3 regions of the Streptomyces sp. P5F9 genome follow, and region 1 is predicted to be linked to each of the others. Evidence: predicted binding sites of a transcription regulator. Region 1 holds the regulator's gene; each other region holds the start of a gene.
What was found. The regulator HspR, encoded in region 1, represses chaperone genes until heat shock. The targets are predictions, from matches to a motif close to TTGAGNNNNNNNNNCTCAA.
Positions count from the first base shown of each region.

Region 2: a site for HspR is predicted at 3,005-3,023, ahead of clpB (ATP-dependent chaperone ClpB). Genes of this name have one in related genera too.
Region 3: a site for HspR is predicted at 2,354-2,372, ahead of lon (endopeptidase La). Genes of this name have one in related genera too.

Region 1 is NZ_JBXVPZ010000369.1:3,726-9,566, forward strand. Features, by position in the region: gene AC31A1_RS38600 (MraY family glycosyltransferase) at 1-465, shown strand, start outside; gene dnaK (molecular chaperone DnaK) at 562-2,406, shown strand; gene grpE (nucleotide exchange factor GrpE) at 2,403-3,077, shown strand; gene dnaJ (molecular chaperone DnaJ) at 3,138-4,325, shown strand; gene AC31A1_RS38620 (heat shock protein transcriptional repressor HspR) at 4,331-4,783, shown strand; gene AC31A1_RS38625 (sugar ABC transporter substrate-binding protein) at 5,139-5,841, shown strand, end outside.
Region 2 is NZ_JBXVPZ010000128.1:8,972-14,812, reverse strand. Features, by position in the region: gene AC31A1_RS21485 (helix-turn-helix transcriptional regulator) at 1-723, opposite strand, end outside; gene AC31A1_RS21480 (helix-turn-helix transcriptional regulator) at 720-1,757, opposite strand; gene AC31A1_RS21475 (Rieske (2Fe-2S) protein) at 2,052-2,387, shown strand; gene AC31A1_RS21470 (pyridoxamine 5'-phosphate oxidase family protein) at 2,528-2,965, opposite strand; gene clpB (ATP-dependent chaperone ClpB) at 3,086-5,683, shown strand; gene AC31A1_RS21460 (hypothetical protein) at 5,715-5,841, opposite strand, start outside.
Region 3 is NZ_JBXVPZ010000104.1:7,904-13,744, reverse strand. Features, by position in the region: gene lon (endopeptidase La) at 1-2,331, opposite strand, end outside; gene AC31A1_RS18910 (GNAT family N-acetyltransferase) at 2,793-3,578, shown strand; gene AC31A1_RS18905 (rhomboid-like protein) at 3,613-4,524, opposite strand; gene AC31A1_RS18900 (spermidine synthase family protein) at 4,720-5,409, shown strand; gene AC31A1_RS18895 (response regulator transcription factor) at 5,523-5,841, shown strand, end outside.

The DNA.
Region 1 (5,841 bases):
TGGTATCCCGCGCGGATCGCGCTCGGCGCGTGCGGGTCGCTGTTCACGGGGTTCGTGCTCGCCTCGGCCGCCGTGGTCACGCAGGTGGGGCGCGGGTTCGCGTCCAGTGCGGGGGTGTTGTTCGCGCTGACCGCGGTTGCCAGTGCCGATGCCGTACTGGTGCTGCTGTCGCGACGGCTGGCCGGGCGGGCGTTGTTGCGGGGCGGGCCCGATCATCTCGCCCATCGGCTGCGGCGGTTGGGGCTCACTCCGCAGGGAGCGGTGGTGGTCCTGGGGATCGGCGGGTTCTCCGGAGTGCTCGTCGGGGTGCTCGTGCACAACGGGTGGGTCGGCGAATCCGCCGTCGTGTGGGTGGCGGGTGCGGCCCTGGTCGTCGTGTTCGGACTGCTTAAAGTCACTGTCTACGGGGTGCGGCGTGCCGCGTCCACGCAGGTCAGAGGCCAGTTGCGTGTAAGGAACGGATAAGAGTTGAGCCTGGTCGACTCAGCTCTGTTGACCCAGCGGTGAGTGTCGTGCACACTTGAGTCCGTTCCACTCAAGTCATTGCTGGAGGAATCAACCATGGCACGTGCGGTCGGCATCGACCTGGGCACGACTAACTCCGTCGTCAGCGTTCTTGAAGGCGGCGAGCCCACCGTCATCACCAACGCAGAGGGCGCCAGGACCACGCCGTCCGTCGTCGCCTTCGCCAAGAACGGCGAGGTGCTCGTCGGAGAGGTGGCCAAGCGCCAGGCGGTCACGAACGTTGACCGGACCATCCGTTCCGTGAAGCGCCACATGGGCACGGACTGGAAGATCGAGCTCGACGGGAAGAACTTCAACCCGCAGCAGATGAGCGCCTTCATCCTGCAGAAGCTGAAGCGCGACGCCGAGGCCTACCTGGGCGAGAAGGTCACGGACGCGGTCATCACCGTCCCGGCCTACTTCAACGACTCCGAGCGCCAGGCGACGAAGGAGGCCGGCGAGATCGCGGGCCTGAACGTCCTGCGCATCGTGAACGAGCCGACCGCCGCCGCGCTGGCGTACGGCCTCGACAAGGACGACCAGACGATCCTCGTCTTCGACCTCGGTGGCGGCACCTTCGACGTGTCCCTCCTGGAGATCGGCGACGGCGTCGTCGAGGTGAAGGCCACGAACGGCGACAACCACCTCGGTGGTGACGACTGGGACCAGCGGGTCGTCGACTACCTGGTGAAGCAGTTCGCGTCCGGCCACGGCGTGGACCTGGGCAAGGACAAGATGGCCCTCCAGCGTCTGCGCGAGGCTGCCGAGAAGGCCAAGATCGAGCTGTCCAGCTCCACCGAGACCTCGATCAACCTGCCCTACATCACGGCGTCCGCCGAGGGCCCGCTGCACCTGGACGAGAAGCTCACCCGGGCCCAGTTCCAGCAGCTGACGGCCGACCTCCTGGAGCGCTGCAAGACGCCGTTCCACAACGTCATCAAGGACGCCGGCATCTCCATCAACGAGATCGACCACGTCGTCCTCGTCGGTGGCTCCACCCGTATGCCGGCCGTCGCGGAGATCGTGCGCGAGCTGACCGGCGGCAAGGACGCCAACAAGGGCGTCAACCCGGACGAGGTCGTCGCCATCGGCGCGTCCCTCCAGGCCGGTGTCCTCAAGGGTGAGGTCAAGGACGTCCTGCTCCTCGACGTGACCCCGCTGTCCCTCGGCATCGAGACCAAGGGCGGCATCATGACCAAGCTGATCGAGCGGAACACGACGATCCCGACCAAGCGGTCCGAGATCTTCACCACCGCCGAGGACAACCAGCCCTCCGTGCAGATCCAGGTCTACCAGGGCGAGCGCGAGATCGCGGCGTACAACAAGAAGCTCGGGATGTTCGAGCTGACCGGTCTGCCGCCGGCCCCGCGCGGTGTCCCGCAGATCGAGGTCTCCTTCGACATCGACGCCAACGGCATCATGCACGTCACGGCCAAGGACCTCGGCACCGGCAAGGAGCAGAAGATGACCGTCACCGGCGGCTCCTCGCTGCCGAAGGACGAGGTCGACCGCATGCGCCAGGAGGCCGAGCAGTACGCGGACGAGGACCACCGTCGCCGCGAGGCCGCCGAGTCCCGCAACCAGGGCGAGCAGCTCGTCTACCAGACGGAGAAGTTCCTCAAGGACAACGAGGACAAGGTCCCCGGCGAGGTCAAGACCGAGGTCGAGGCCGCCGTAGAGGAGCTGAAGGCCGCGCTCAAGGGCGAGGACACCGCCGAGATCCGCACCGCCACCGAGAAGGTCGCCGCGGTCTCGCAGAAGGTCGGCCAGGCCATGTACGCCGACGCCCAGGCCACGCAGGCCGCGGGCGGCGACGCCCCGGGTGCCGAGGCGCCCAAGGCGGACGACGACGTGGTGGACGCCGAGATCGTGGACGACGAGCGCAAGGACGGTGCCGCGTGACGGAGGAGACCCCGGGCTTCGACGAGAAGCCTGATGTCCCTTCCGGCGCCACCCCCGACGACGCCGAGCCGCAGGCCGCCTCCCCCTCCAGCAGTGGGGAGGGGGCGGCCCCGGCAGGGGACGCAAGCGCACAGATCGCCGGTCTGACGGCCCAGCTGGACCAGGTGCGCAAGGCGCTCGAAGAGCGCACCGCGGACCTCCAGCGGCTCCAGGCCGAGTTCCAGAACTACCGCCGCCGGGTCGAGCGGGACCGCATCGCGGTCAAGGAGATCGCCGTGGCGAACCTCCTGACCGAGCTGATGCCCACGCTCGACGACATCGGCCGCGCGCGGGAACACGGTGAACTCGTCGGCGGTTTCAAGTCGGTGGCGGAGTCGCTGGAGACCGCCGCGGCGAAGATGGGACTGCAGCAGTTCGGCAAGGAGGGCGAGCCCTTCGATCCGACGATCCACGAGGCCCTGATGCACTCGTACGCGCCGGACGTCACGGAGACGACCTGCGTGGCGATCCTTCAGCCCGGGTATCGCATCGGCGAGCGCACCATCCGCCCCGCGCGGGTGGCGGTCGCGGAGCCGCAGCCCGGCGCCGCGCAGACCGGCAAGGCGGAGTCCTCGGACGCCGCCGAGACCGCGGACGACGACAAGGAGAGCGGTGGCCCGGACGAGGGCTGACATCGCACCCCACGGGACCCGCAAGGGGAGTAGCACCAAAGGAAAGGAGGGACGTCGAGGATGAGCACCAAGGACTTCATCGAGAAGGACTACTACAAGGTCCTCGGCGTCCCCAAGGACGCCACCGAGGCCGAGATCAAGAAGGCGTACCGGAAGCTCGCCCGCGAGTTCCACCCGGACGCCAACAAGGGCAACGCCAAGGCCGAGGAGCGCTTCAAGGAGATCTCCGAGGCCAACGACATCCTCGGTGACCCCAAGAAGCGCAAGGAGTACGACGAGGCCCGCGCACTGTTCGGCAACGGCGGCTTCCGCCCGGGGCCGGGCGGCGCGGGCGGCGGCAACTTCAACTTCGACCTGGGCGACCTCTTCGGAGGCGGCGCCCAGGGCGGCGGCGCCGGGGGAGCCGGCGGCTTCGGCGGCGGGATCGGTGACGTCTTCGGGGGCCTGTTCAACCGCGGCGGCACGGGCACGACCCGTACGCAGCCGAGGCGCGGCCAGGACATCGAGTCCGAGGTCACGCTCAGCTTCACGGAGGCCATCGAAGGGGCCACGGTCCCGCTGCGGATGTCCTCGCAGCAGCCCTGCAAGGCCTGTTCGGGCACCGGCGACAAGAACGGCACACCGCGCGTGTGCCCGACCTGCGTCGGCACCGGTCAGGTCGCGCGCGGCTCCGGCGGCGGCTTCTCGCTCACGGACCCGTGCCCGGACTGCAAGGGCCGGGGCCTGATCGCCGAGCACCCGTGCATCGAGTGCAAGGGCAGCGGGCGCGCCAAGTCGTCCCGGACCATGCAGGTCCGGATCCCCGCAGGGGTCACGGACAGCCAGCGCATCCGGCTCCGCGGCAAGGGCGCACCGGGTGAACGGGGCGGTCCCGCAGGCGACTTGTACGTCATGGTGCACGTCGACGCGCACCCCGTGTTCGGCCGCAAGGACGACAACCTCACGGTGACGGTCCCGGTGACGTTCGCCGAGGCGGCACTGGGCGGCGAGGTCAGGGTGCCCACCCTGGGCGGGCCCCCGGTGACGCTGAAGCTGCCCCCGGGCACGCCCAACGGCCGGACGATGCGCGCCCGCGGCAAGGGCGCGGTCCGCAAGGACGGCACCCGGGGCGATCTCCTCGTCACGGTCGAGGTGAGTGTCCCGAAGGACGTCACGGGGAATGCTCGTGACGCACTGGAGGCGTATCGAGAGGCGACCGCGGGCGAGGACCCGCGGGCGGAGCTGTTCCAGGCCGCGAAGGGAGCATGAGAGTGATGGACGGCCGTCGACGCAACCCGTACGAGCTGACCGAGGAGACCCCGGTCTACGTCATCTCGGTGGCGGCCCAGCTCTCCGGCCTGCACCCGCAGACGCTGCGCCAGTACGACCGCCTCGGCCTGGTCTCCCCGGACCGCACGGCCGGGCGCGGACGGCGCTACTCGGCCCGCGACATCGAACTGCTGCGCACCGTCCAGCAGTTGTCGCAGACCGAGGGCATCAACCTGGCCGGCATCAAGCGCATCATCGAGCTGGAGAACCAGGTCGTCGCGCTCCAGCAGCGCGTCGCCGAGCTCCAGTCGGCGGTCGAGGGCGCGGCGGCCACGATGCAGCAGCGCGAGGCCGCGGTGCACGCGTCGTACCGGCGCGACCTGGTCCCGTACCAGGAGGTCCAGCAGACCAGCGCGCTGGTGGTGTGGCGGCCGAAGCGGCAGCAGTCCTCGGACTGACGTCCACGTACACGTGAAGGGGCCCGGAGACCGATGTCTCCGGGCCCCTTCACGTGTACGTCTCGCGGGCGCGGAACTCGTCGCGGCGGCACATGGCCGTTGCCGATCAGGACTTGTGAAGACGGGAGTTGGTTGTGCTTATCTTTGCCCGTTCATGAACTCCCGTTGAGTGGAGGGTCCGTAAAGAGCGTTTGGATGGGGTTCCGCAGCATCTCCACATACCAAACGGAACGTGGCGTTGCCATCTCGTTAAGTAGTTCCGCTTGACGCCGGTGGTCGCGGCCGCGTTGGCTTTTCAGTCACCTGGGTCGCAATGCTGCACCCACGTCCGCACGGCACCAGAAGTGAGCACCCAATGCGTCGTATCGCCATATCCGTGGCCGCGTCCTCGCTGGCCCTCCCCCTGGCCGCCTGTGGCGTGCTCAACTCGTCGGGGAGCAGCACGGACGCGACTCCCGCGAAGGGCAACGACATCACGGTGGGGGTGCTCATGCCGGAGAAGACGAACACGCGGTACGCGGAGTTCGACTACCCGATCATGAAGGCGAAGATCCAGGAACTCACCTCGAACAAGGGCAAGGCCGAGTACGCGAACGCCGGCGGCGTCGCGGCCACGCAGGACAAGCAGATGCAGAAGATGATCGACGAGAAGGTCGACATCATCGTGCTCGACGCCGTCGACTCGCACGCCATCCGGACCATGGTGAAGAAGGCCAAGACCGCCGGCATCCCGGTCATCGCCTACGACCGGCTGGCCGAGGGCCCGATCGACGCGTACGTCTCCTTCGACGGCGAACTCGTCGGCGAGGTGCAGGGCCGCTCCCTGGTCGAGGCGCTGGGCAGCAACGTGGACACCTCCGACAAGATCGTCATGATCAACGGCTCGCCGACCGACCCCAACGCCGCGGTGTTCAAGGGCGGGGCGCTGTCCGAGTTGCAGGGCAAGGTGACGATCGCCGAGAGCTACAACACCAAGGCCTGGGACCCGGACATCGCCCAGAAGGAGATGACCGAGGCGATCGGCAAGCTCGGCAAGAACAACATCGCCGCGGTGTACT
Region 2 (5,841 bases), on a different contig from region 1:
CCAGAGGCGGTCGAAGACGTTGACGAAGTAGTCGATCAGCGCGGGGTGGCGGACCTCCAGGGCGAGGGTGCGGTCCCTGTTGGCGGGGATGAAGGCGACCGTGCGGTCGACGACGATGAGACGGTCGGTGACCTCGTCCAGGGTGCGGGCCTCCGCGTCGCCCCGCAGTTGCTCGTAGCGGGACAGGACGAGCGGCCGGTGGCGCTGGGTGTGCTGGTAGAGGGCGCGGATGCGGCCGCCGCGGTCGAGCAGGGCCTGGTCGCGGACGAGCGCGACGGCCTGGGCCTCCTGGCTGCGGGAGGTGATGTTGGGCTGGATGGTGAGGAGCTCGCCCGTGGCGTCCGCCATGGCCTCGGTGATGGCCTGGTTGATGCGTTCCTTGTCGCCGAGGACCGTGATCACGGGGGTGCCCATGGCCGCCGTCCGGGAACCGTCGAGCTGCATCAACGGTTCGAAGACGGACTCCAGGCGCTCCTCACGCCGCCGCTCGTCCGCGATGCGCTCGGCCGATCGCCGCAGCAGCCGATGGAGTACGGACGCGGGCGCGACCGGTCGCAGGAACCGGGGGTCTTCCACGTCGGAGTGCAGCAGCCCGAGACCGGCCAGGCAGGGCGACTTGTCCGCGTCCTCGGCAGGGACCCGCCCGTCGCGCAGCGCGCGGACGTACAGCTCCAGGCCCTCCGCGCACAGGTCCTCCGCTCCGTGCGTGTGTGCCTCGGTCACGGTCGGCCTTCTCCCTCCTGCGTCGGCTGGTCCTGCTGCAGGATCCCCGACTGGGCTATGAGGAAGCCGAGCTGGGCGCGGCTGCCGCTGCCCAGGGCCGTGGCCAGCTTGGCGATGTGGGCCCGGCACGTCCGCACGTTCATGCCCAGGCGCCGGGCGATCGCCTCGTCGACGTGCCCCTCGACGAGAAGCTTGGCGATGGAGTGCTGGATGTCGGTGATGCCGTCGGCGGCGGTCTCGTAGGGGCTGCCGGCGCTCAGCGGGACCGCGCGGCTCCACATGAACTCGAAGACCTTGATCAGGTAGCTCACGAGACCCGGGTGCCGCAGCTCCAGGGCGACCTGACGGTCGTCCCGGATGGGGATGAAGGCGACCGTCTCGTCACAGATGACGAGGCGCTCGACCAGCTCGTCGATGGTGCGGTACTCCACCTTGCCGTTGGCGAACTGGTCCACGTAGGCCAGCCGCTCCGGGATGTACCGGGCGGTGTGCTGGTACAGCGTCCGGATCCGCACGCCACGGTCGGTCAGGGTCTTGTCGCGTTCCAGGCCCTCCATGATCCGGCGTTCGGGATGGCGGACGCTCGGCTGGACCGTCAGTACCTCGTTGCGGCACTGGTCCGTGGCCAGGTCGAGGGCACCGTTGATGCGGTCGAGACCCTCCAGCACGGTGATCGAGTGCTCCGGGGCCGAGCCCTGGGCGGTGAGCGTCATGAACGGCTCGAAGACCTCGGCCAGCTCCATGGATGTGCGCCTGCGCTCGGAGATCTCGCGTTCGAGCGGGTTCAGCCGCACGGACAGCGCCACCGAGGGGGGCACCGGCCGGAGCCAGTTCTCGTCGTCCGGATCGGCGTGCAGGAGGGCGAACTCCATCAAGCAGGGAGCGTTCTCCACTTCCGCGCGGGCGACGCGTCCCGTGCGCAGTGCGTTGGCGTATACGCGCCTTCCCTCCTCACACAGTTCAGCGATTGCGTGGGGATGTGTCGCTTCTGTCGGATTTGTCGTCAAATCTCCACCCCCCAGGGTCCTGAACATGCAGGAACATGATGCACTCATTGTGTGGTCATGACGTGCCTGAATGAGCCATCGTCTTATCAGACGGGGGAAGAGGGGACCTTCAAGTGAGGACGAAGCCAACTATGCGTAAGAGAATGCTTCGCTCGGTGCTTGTCGCCGCCTTCTCCGCCGTTGTGGCCTTCGGAACGCTGAGTGGCCTTTCTGGTGCGAAGAGCGACACGCGGGCGGGGGACACCCAATGGTCATCGGTGAGGGCCGACGCGGCAGTCGACGAGGCCGTGGCCACGCCCGGCGACACCCAATGGTCGTGACATGACGACGCCTCCCGACGACCGCAGCTTCCGCCGAGAGATGGCCACGGCCTACCGCTCCGGCTGGCACTTCATCGACCTGGCCACCGCCATCCCCCACAGCGGTGACTCGCTTATGGTGACCGTGTTCGGTGAGCCGGTCGTCGTGACGCGGGACGAGGACGAGGACGTACGGGCGTACCGGTGTCTGCGGCGGCCCCGGGGGGCGCCGCAGCCAGTGCGATGTGCCATCCGGTACGGAATGATCTTTGTGAATCTTGACCAGCGAGACCACCGGCTGGTGGAAACGGATGCCCCCGACGTCCAGACCATCTCAGCCACCCCCCGCAGTGCCTGACGCGATTCCCCCGTCGTAACAGATCGCTCAGGTGCTTCCCCCCGCAGCGGCGTCACCGTGACCTGAACACGGTGACGCCGCTGCAGTTTGTGCGGAATCTCCGGGTATCGGCCGATCCCGGGTGGCTGGAAATCGGCGCTTCAGCTTTTCCCCGGCGCCTTCCCCACCGCCTTCCCCATCGCCCGCGTGAGCTCGATCTCGATCACCACCCGGGACGGGTTCGGCGACGGCACCCGCTCGTAACGCTCCGCGTACCGGCGCTCCGCCTCGGCGACCCGGTCGCGTTCGACGCGTACGAAGGCCCGGCCCTCCAGCGTCGCCCAGCGCCGCCCGTCCACCTGGCACACGGCGACCCGTGCCCCCTGGGGGCCGGCGGCCAGGACGTTCGCCACCTTCGTGCTCGACTTGTTCGCGATGACCCGAGCGAGCCGCGCCTCCGGGTCGTATGTCACTCCGACGGGGACGACGTGCGGGCTGCCGTCTGGGCGGAGGGTGGTGAGGGTGCACAGGTGCCGTTCCCGCCAGAAGCTGAGATACGACGGGTCGGGATCGCCCGGGTCGACCGGGTAGGTGGTCATGGCCCGGAACTTAGTCCCTCGATCCGTCCCGCCACTGCCTTGAGTGGAATAGACTCAACTTTGTGCACGTTGACCCTGTCATTCCGTGCACGAAGGTCGTAGGAGGAGGAGTACCGGAACGTGGACGCCGAGCTGACCAACAGGAGCCGGGACGCGATCAACGCGGCCAGCAACCGTGCCGTGACCGGGGGGCACGCGGATCTGACCCCGGCGCATCTGCTGCTCTCCCTGCTCGAAGGGCAGGACAACGAGAACATCACCGACCTGCTGGCGGCCGTCGACGCGGACCAGGCCGCCGTACGGTCCGGGGCCGAGCGGGTGCTCGGCTCGCTGCCGAGTGTGACCGGGTCGACCGTCGCGCCGCCGCAGCCCAGCCGCGAGCTGCTCGCGGTGATCGCGGACGCGGGTGAGCGCGCGAAGGAGCTCGGGGACGACTACCTCTCGACCGAGCACCTGCTGATCGGTATCGCCGCGAAGGGCGGCGCGGCCGGGGACGTACTCTCCCAGCAGGGGGCCAGTGCGAAGAAGCTGCTGGACGCGTTCCAGAAGAGCAGGGGAGGGCGCCGGGTGACCACACCCGACCCCGAGGGGCAGTACAAGGCGCTGGAGAAGTTCGGTACGGACTTCACGGCCGCCGCGCGCGAGGGCAAGCTCGATCCCGTCATCGGGCGGGACCAGGAGATCCGGCGGGTCGTCCAGGTGCTGTCCCGCCGCACGAAGAACAACCCCGTGCTGATCGGCGAGCCCGGCGTCGGCAAGACCGCCGTCGTCGAGGGGCTGGCGCAGCGGATCGTCAAGGGGGACGTGCCGGAGTCCCTCAAGAACAAGCGGCTGGTCGCGCTGGACCTGGGTGCGATGGTCGCGGGGGCGAAGTACCGGGGCGAGTTCGAGGAGCGGCTCAAGACCGTCCTCGCGGAGATCAAGGACTCCGACGGCCAGATCATCACCTTCATCGACGAGCTGCACACCGTCGTGGGCGCGGGCGCCGGCGGCGACTCAGCGATGGACGCCGGCAACATGCTGAAGCCGATGCTCGCCCGCGGCGAACTGCGCATGGTCGGCGCGACCACCCTCGACGAGTACCGCGAACGCATCGAGAAGGACCCGGCGTTGGAGCGCCGCTTCCAGCAGGTGCTGGTCGCGGAGCCGAGCGTCGAGGACACGATCGCGATCCTGCGCGGACTCAAGGGCCGCTACGAGGCGCACCACAAGGTCGTCATCGCGGACAGCGCACTGGTGGCGGCCGCGACCCTCTCCGACCGCTACATCACCTCCCGCTTCCTCCCGGACAAGGCGATCGACCTCGTCGACGAGGCGGCGTCCCGCCTGCGCATGGAGATCGACTCCTCCCCCGTCGAGATCGACGAACTCCAGCGCTCCGTCGACCGGTTGAAGATGGAGGAGCTGGCACTCGACAAGGAGACGGACGCCGCCTCCATCGAGCGGCTGGAGAAGCTGCGCCGCGACCTCGCCGACCGCGAGGAGGAGCTGCGCGGCCTCAACGCCCGCTGGGAGAAGGAGAAGCAGTCCCTCAACCGCGTCGGCGAGCTGAAGGAGAAGCTCGACGAACTCCGCGGCCAGGCCGAACGCGCCCAGCGCGACGGCGACTTCGACACCGCGTCCAAGCTGCTCTACGGCGAGATCCCTTCCCTGGAAAGGGACTTGGAGGAGGCCTCCCAGGCTGAGGAGGAAGCTTCCAAGGACACGATGGTCAAGGAGGAGGTCGGCCCCGACGACATCGCGGACGTCGTCGGCTCCTGGACCGGCATTCCCGCAGGCCGTCTCCTGGAGGGCGAGACGCAGAAACTCCTGCGCATGGAGGAGGAGTTGGGCCGCCGCCTCATCGGCCAGCGAGAGGCCGTACAGGCGGTCTCCGACGCCGTACGGCGCACCCGCGCGGGCATCGCGGACCCGGACCGCCCCACCGGCTCGTTCCTCTTCCTGGGCCCGACGGGCGTGGGCAAGACCGAACTGGCCAAGGCGCTCGCGGACTTCCTCTTCGACGACGAGCGGGCGATGGTCCGCATCGACATGTCGGAGTACGGCGAGAAGCACAGCGTGGCCCGGCTGGTCGGCGCCCCGCCCGGATACGTCGGCTACGAGGAGGGCGGCCAGCTCACCGAGGCGGTGCGCAGGCGGCCGTACTCGGTGATCCTGCTCGACGAGGTCGAGAAGGCGCACCCCGAGGTCTTCGACGTCCTGCTCCAGGTGCTGGACGACGGCCGGCTGACGGACGGTCAGGGCCGCACGGTCGACTTCCGCAACACGATCCTGATCCTCACCTCGAACCTGGGCAGCAACTTCCTGATCGACCAGACCACGGGCGAGGACGAGAAGAAGGAACAGGTCCTTCAGGTGGTCCGGGCGTCCTTCAAGCCGGAGTTCCTGAACCGGCTGGACGACCTGGTCGTCTTCTCGGCGCTCGACAGGGAGGAACTGGGCCGCATCGCCGCGCTCCAGATCGGCCGCCTCGCCAAGCGCCTCGCGGAACGCCGCCTCACCCTGGAGATCAGCGACGAGGCCCTGACCTGGCTCGCGGACAACGGCAACGACCCGGCGTACGGGGCGCGCCCGCTGCGGCGGCTCGTCCAGACGGCGATCGGCGACCGGCTCGCCAAGGAGATCCTGGCGGGCGAGGTCAAGGACGGGGACACGGTGCGGGTGGACGCGTTCGGGGACGGGCTGATCGTGGGGCCGGCCACCGGAAAGACGCTGTGACGCCCGGTGTTCGGCTCGTGACGTCCGGCGTTCAGTAGGAACTCGCGTCGAAGGTGACGAGGGCGGTGTCCCCGGCGGACCCGCCCTCGTAGCGCACGCTCACCGTCACGTCGTAGGCGTCGGCCGTGTGCGGGCCGTGGACGACGCGGACGCACAGG
Region 3 (5,841 bases), on a different contig from region 1:
GTGGACGTCGAGCTTGTCCAGGACCTCGGCCGGGACGTCGTCCAGGTCGGGCTCGTTGCGCTTCGGGATGATGACGGTGGTGACCCCGGCCTGGTGCGCGGCGAGCAGCTTCTGCTTCACGCCGCCGATCGGGAGGACCCGACCGGTCAGGGAGACCTCACCCGTCATCGCCACGTCCGTGCGGACCAGGCGGCCGCTGAGCAGCGACGCCAGGGCCGTCGTCATCGTGACACCCGCGCTCGGGCCGTCCTTCGGCACCGAACCCGCCGGGAAGTGGATGTGCACACCCCGGTCCTTCAAGTCGCCCACGGGCAGCTCCAGTTCGGCGCCGTGCGAGCGGAGGAAGGACAGGGCGATCTGCGCGCTCTCCTTCATCACGTCACCGAGCTGACCGGTCAGGGTCAGACCCGCCGCGCCCGTCTCCGGGTCGGCCAGCGACGCCTCGACGTAGAGGACGTCACCGCCAGCGCCGGTGACCGCGAGGCCGGTGGCGACACCGGGTACGGCCGTACGGCGCTCGGCCGGGTCCTGGGCGGACTCGGGCACGTGGTGCGGCCGTCCGATCAGCGCGCGCAGGTCGGCGTCGGTCACCGTGAACGGCAGCTCCCGCTGGCCCAGTTCGTGCTGGGCCGCGATCTTGCGCAGCAGCCGGGCGATCGACCGCTCCAGGGTGCGGACGCCCGCCTCACGGGTGTACTCGCCGGCGAGCTTGCGCAGCGCGCTCTCGTCGATGACGACCTCGTCGTCCTTGAGCCCCGCCCGCTCCAGCTGACGCGGGAGCAGGTGGTCACGGGCGATGACGACCTTCTCGTCCTCGGTGTAACCGTCCAACCGCACCAGTTCCATACGGTCGAGCAGCGCCTCCGGGATGGCTTCGAGCACGTTGGCCGTCGCCAGGAACACCACATCGCTCAGGTCGAGTTCGACCTCCAGGTAGTGGTCGCGGAAGGTGTGGTTCTGCGCGGGGTCGAGCACTTCGAGCAGAGCCGCCGCCGGGTCGCCCCGGTAGTCGGACCCCACCTTGTCGATCTCGTCCAGCAGGACCACCGGGTTCATGGACCCGGCCTCCTTGATGGCGCGGACGATACGACCGGGCAGCGCACCGACGTACGTACGCCGGTGACCGCGGATCTCGGCCTCGTCCCGCACCCCGCCCAGCGCGACCCGGACGAACTTCCGGCCCATCGCGTGGGCGACGGACTCACCGAGCGAGGTCTTGCCGACACCGGGCGGCCCTACGAGGGCGAGCACGGCACCGCCGCGCCGACCGCCCACCACACCCAGGCCCCGCTCCGCGCGCCGCTTGCGCACGGCCAGGTACTCGGTGATGCGCTCCTTCACGTCGTTCAGACCGGCGTGCTCGGCGTCCAGGATCGCCTTGGCGCCCTGGATGTCGTACTCGTCCTGGGTCCTTTCGTTCCACGGGAGTTCGAGAACGGTGTCCAGCCAGGTGCGGATCCACGAGCCCTCGGGCGACTGGTCGGAGGACCGCTCCAGCTTCTCGACCTCCTTGAGCGCGGCCTCACGGACCTTCTCGGGAAGATCGGCGGCCTCGACCCGGGCGCGGTAGTCATCGGACTCCTCGCCGTCGCTCGTGTCCCCGTTCAGCTCGCGCAGTTCCTTGCGTACGGCGTCGAGCTGGCGACGCAGCAGGAACTCGCGCTGCTGCTTGTCGACACCGTCCTGGACGTCCTTGGCGATGGTCTCGGCGACGTCCTGCTCGGCGAGGTGGTCGCGCAGGTGCTGGGTGGCGAGCTTCAGCCGGGCCACCGGGTCGGCGGTCTCCAGCAGCTCGATCTTCTGCTCGGTGGTCAGGAAGGGCGAGTAGCCGGAATTGTCAGCGAGGGTGGACACGTCATCGATGGCCTGCACGCGGTCGACGACCTGCCAGGCCCCCCGCTTGCGCAGCCACGCGGTGGCCAGCGCCTTGTACTCCTTCACCAGCTCGGAAACGGAGCCGGGCAAGGGTTCGGGCAGGCTCTCGTCGAGCGCGGTGCCCTCCACCCAGAGCGCGGCACCGGGCCCGGTGGTCCCGGCCCCGATCTTCACGCGGCTACGGCCGCGGATCAGCGCACCCGGGTCGCCGTCGGCCAGCCGGCCGACCTGCTCGATGGTGCCGAGCACACCCGTGCTCGCGTAGGTCCCGTCGATCCGTGGCACCAGCAGGACCTTGGGCTTTCCGGGCTCGGACCGCGCGGCGGCCTGTGCGGCCTCCACGGCGGCGCGTACATCGGTGTCGTTCAGGTCCAGCGGAACCACCATTCCGGGCAGCACGACCTCGTCGTCGAGCGGCAGCACGGGCAGGGTGAGCGGTGTGGACGTCGAAGCCATGATCTCCCCTTAGGCAGTCAAGTTGAGCTATGCCGACTCAATGCTTGGCCGTCCTCGATTGTTCCCCACCGGTTGTTCGCTGTGAGCGATCGGCGGTAACGCGCTGGCCTCCGTGCAGGTCAACACGGAAAGGGGGCGGAGGCTTCCCGGGGAACGGGGTTCCGTGACGGGGCGGCCGAGGCTCGACGGTCGATGTCAGTGGCGCCTGCCACGATGCCCGGACGCCACAGACGCCATCACGGTCAGGAGAGACGCATGGGCACCTGGGACGCCGGCCCCTTCGACAACGACACCGCGGCGGACGCTCACACCGCAGCCGCCGGCAGAACGACTCCGCCTGAGCTGATTCTGATTCCCCGCCGATAATCGGTTGCCCCGGCTCGCACGCCTCCTCGTACTGTCACCCCGTGACAGACACGGAATCCGAAACCCAGACCCTCCTCGCCGCCTACGACGACCAGATGCGCGGCACCCCGCCCATTCCGCCCGCCGGAGTGACGTACGAGAAGGACGGGCCGCTGCTGCGGATCGTCGGACAGTTCCGCGGGTTTGTGAGCGGACCGCGTGACCTGGGGGTGCAGGGGCAGGAACTGGACGAACTGATCGTGCGGCAGCGGGACTTCTTCGCCGCGCGCGGGGAGAGCGTGGAGTGGAAGACCCGTTCCCACGACGTGCCCGCCGACCTCACCGACCGGCTGCGCGCGGCGGGGTTCGTGCCCGAGGAACCGGAGACGGTGCTGATCGGGCTGGCCGAGGAGATGGCCGTACGGGAGCCCGTGCTGCCGGACGGGGTCACGATCCGCCGGATCACCGCCGAGAACGACCTGCGGCGGCTCGGGGCGCTGCAGTCGGCCATCTGGGAGATGGACCTGAACTGGCTGGCCGCCGACCTGCTCGGGCGGATCGCCGCCGCTCCGGACGAGATGGCCGTCTACGCCGTCGAGGCGGAGGGCGAGATGGTCTCCGCGGCCTGGCTCGCCTTCCGGCCGGGGACGGAGTTCGCCAACATGCTGGGCGGCTCGACACTCGCCGAGTGGCGCGGCAAGGGCATCTACCGCGCCCTCGTAGCCGTCCGGGCCGCTCTCGCCGCCGCCCGCAAAGTGCCGTATCTGCAGGTGGACGCCACGGACGACAGCGCGCCGATCCTGCGCCGGCTGGGCTTCCGGGCGATCACCACGACCACGCCGTACGTGTGGTCACCGGAGCAACCGCCCAGCAAGAGCGCCGACTTGGCGTCCCGGGAGTAGCGAAGAAGCTGAACGCGGCCGGCTGGGCGGGGAGTCAGACCCCCGCGACCTCAACCCGAGCCGCCACAGCCACCCGTGCCGCCCGGTTCACCTGCGCCGCCCGCGCCCAGCGCCGTATCAGCGGCCAGGCCGCGACGCCTATCGTCAGCGAGATCAGGTGGCCCCAGTTCGTCATGGGGTCGGTGAACTCGATCAGGGCCTCGACCAGCGTCCAGCCGAACAGGGCGAGCAACGGCAGCCCCAGCCAGGGCCTGAGGAGGCCGGCCAGCGCTCCTATGCTCGTCGCGACGCCGAAGCTGATGCCGTAGTCGAGGCGGTGCAGCGAGGTGGCGGGGAGGTGGCCCGCCAACACGGCGATTCCCACGGTCCCTTCGGTCGCCAGCGTGGCCACGATGTGCCCGCAGAGGAACACCGCGGCGGTCCGTACGCCGCCGATCCTGCGTTCCAGCGCGGTCAGTACGAGCAGGAACAGGAACGCGTACGGCGACACCACGCCGCCCACGATCCACAGCGCGCTGGCGACCAGCACGAGGAACGGGTCGCGGAGCAGGTGGGTGACGTCGGTGCTGGACGCCTGGTGCAGTTCGGTCACGAAGGCCGGATCGGCGTACTGCGCCACCAGTGACGTCACGACGAGCAGCACCCCGTAACAGAAGGTGAACGGCGTCCCCGTGGGCGTGGGCAGCAGCCGCCAGGGGTGGAGGCGACGGAGTGCGAGCAGGACGCGCGATTCGCCGGGGACGGCAGGGGTGGACGCCGAGACGGACACCGCCGGGGTCGGAGTGGCGAGCCTCGACTTCCCAGCCCCGTCCAGCACTTCCCGCTGTCTCGGCATCGCGTCCAGCAGCCCGGAATCCAGGGGCGAAGCCGGCCCGGACTCATCGGCCAGGGGCCCGCCCGGAGGCGTGGCGGAGGCCTGGGTGCCGGCTGTCGCGATCCGTTCCACGGTGAGGCGCTCCTTCTGGTTCACACGTCACCCTTCGCCGTCCCACCTGCCCCTGTCTATGACCGACGCCACGCGAGAGCCGATTCACAGCAACCTGAGAGCCTCCCTGCGCGTCCGCAGGTACCTTGCACCCGGACGTGTTCGCCCTGGGTTAATTCGGCTGCACGATCCGGTGAAACTGCCAGGATGGATCGCATGACCACCGCGTACGACACCCCTGTTGTCCTGGACCGTCGCGAGGGCCCCTACGGCGAGGTGGTGCTGCGCCGGCACGGGGAGTTGCTCCAGATCATCGCCAACGGGTGCTTCCTGATGGACACCTCGGACGGGCGGTCGGAGCGGCTGCTGGTCGACGCCGCGTACGACGCGCTGAACGGGCGTCAGGAACCTGGTGAGTTGCCCGACGTGCTGATCGGCGGGCTCGGCGTCGGTTTCTCGCTCGCGCATGCCGCCGCCGACGCCCGGTGGGGTCACATCACGGTCGTCGAACGGGAGCCCGCGATCGTCGAATGGCACCGTTCAGGACCGCTGTCGGCCCTCTCCGCGGCCGCTCTCGCCGATCCGCGGACCGACATTGTGAAAACGGATCTAGTCGCATTCGTCAATGAGACTTGCGCCACTTTTCACGCGCTCTGCCTCGACATCGACAACGGCCCCGGCTGGACCGTCACCGAGGACAACGACAGCCTGTACTCGCCGGCCGGACTGACAAGCTGCGCAAGGGTGTTGAGACCGGGCGGGGTACTCGCCGTATGGTCGGCGCAGCCCTCTCCGGAATTTGAGCGAACCTTATGGAATGCCGGTTTCCAACAGGTGCGTACCGAAGAGATCCCCGTTGCCCGAGGCGTTCCCGACGTCGTGCACCTCGCTGTACGACCTGGATAGCAAAGGCGCCGTGACTCCCCGTACCCTGCTTCCCTGACGCAGATCATTCAAGCGTCAAGCGCAGTCATGGGATCACCCCACTGGTTCCGGAAAGCACACTTCAGGGGCGGGCGATGGAGCAGACACACACCTCCCACAACGGCACGGCCACGGCCACGCCGGGCGCGCAGCGCCGGGTGCTGGTGGTCGAGGACGACCCGACGATCGTCGACGCCATCGCGGCCCGTCTGCGCGCCGAGGGATTTCTCGTGCAGACCGCGGGCGACGGGCCGTCGGCCGTCGACACCGCCGAGGCCTGGCAGCCCGATCTGCTGATCCTCGACATCATGCTGCCCGGCTTCGACGGGCTGGAGGTCTGCCGCCGTGTGCAGGCCGCCCGCCCGGTACCGGTGCTGATGCTCACCGCGCGCGACGACGAGACCGACATGCTGG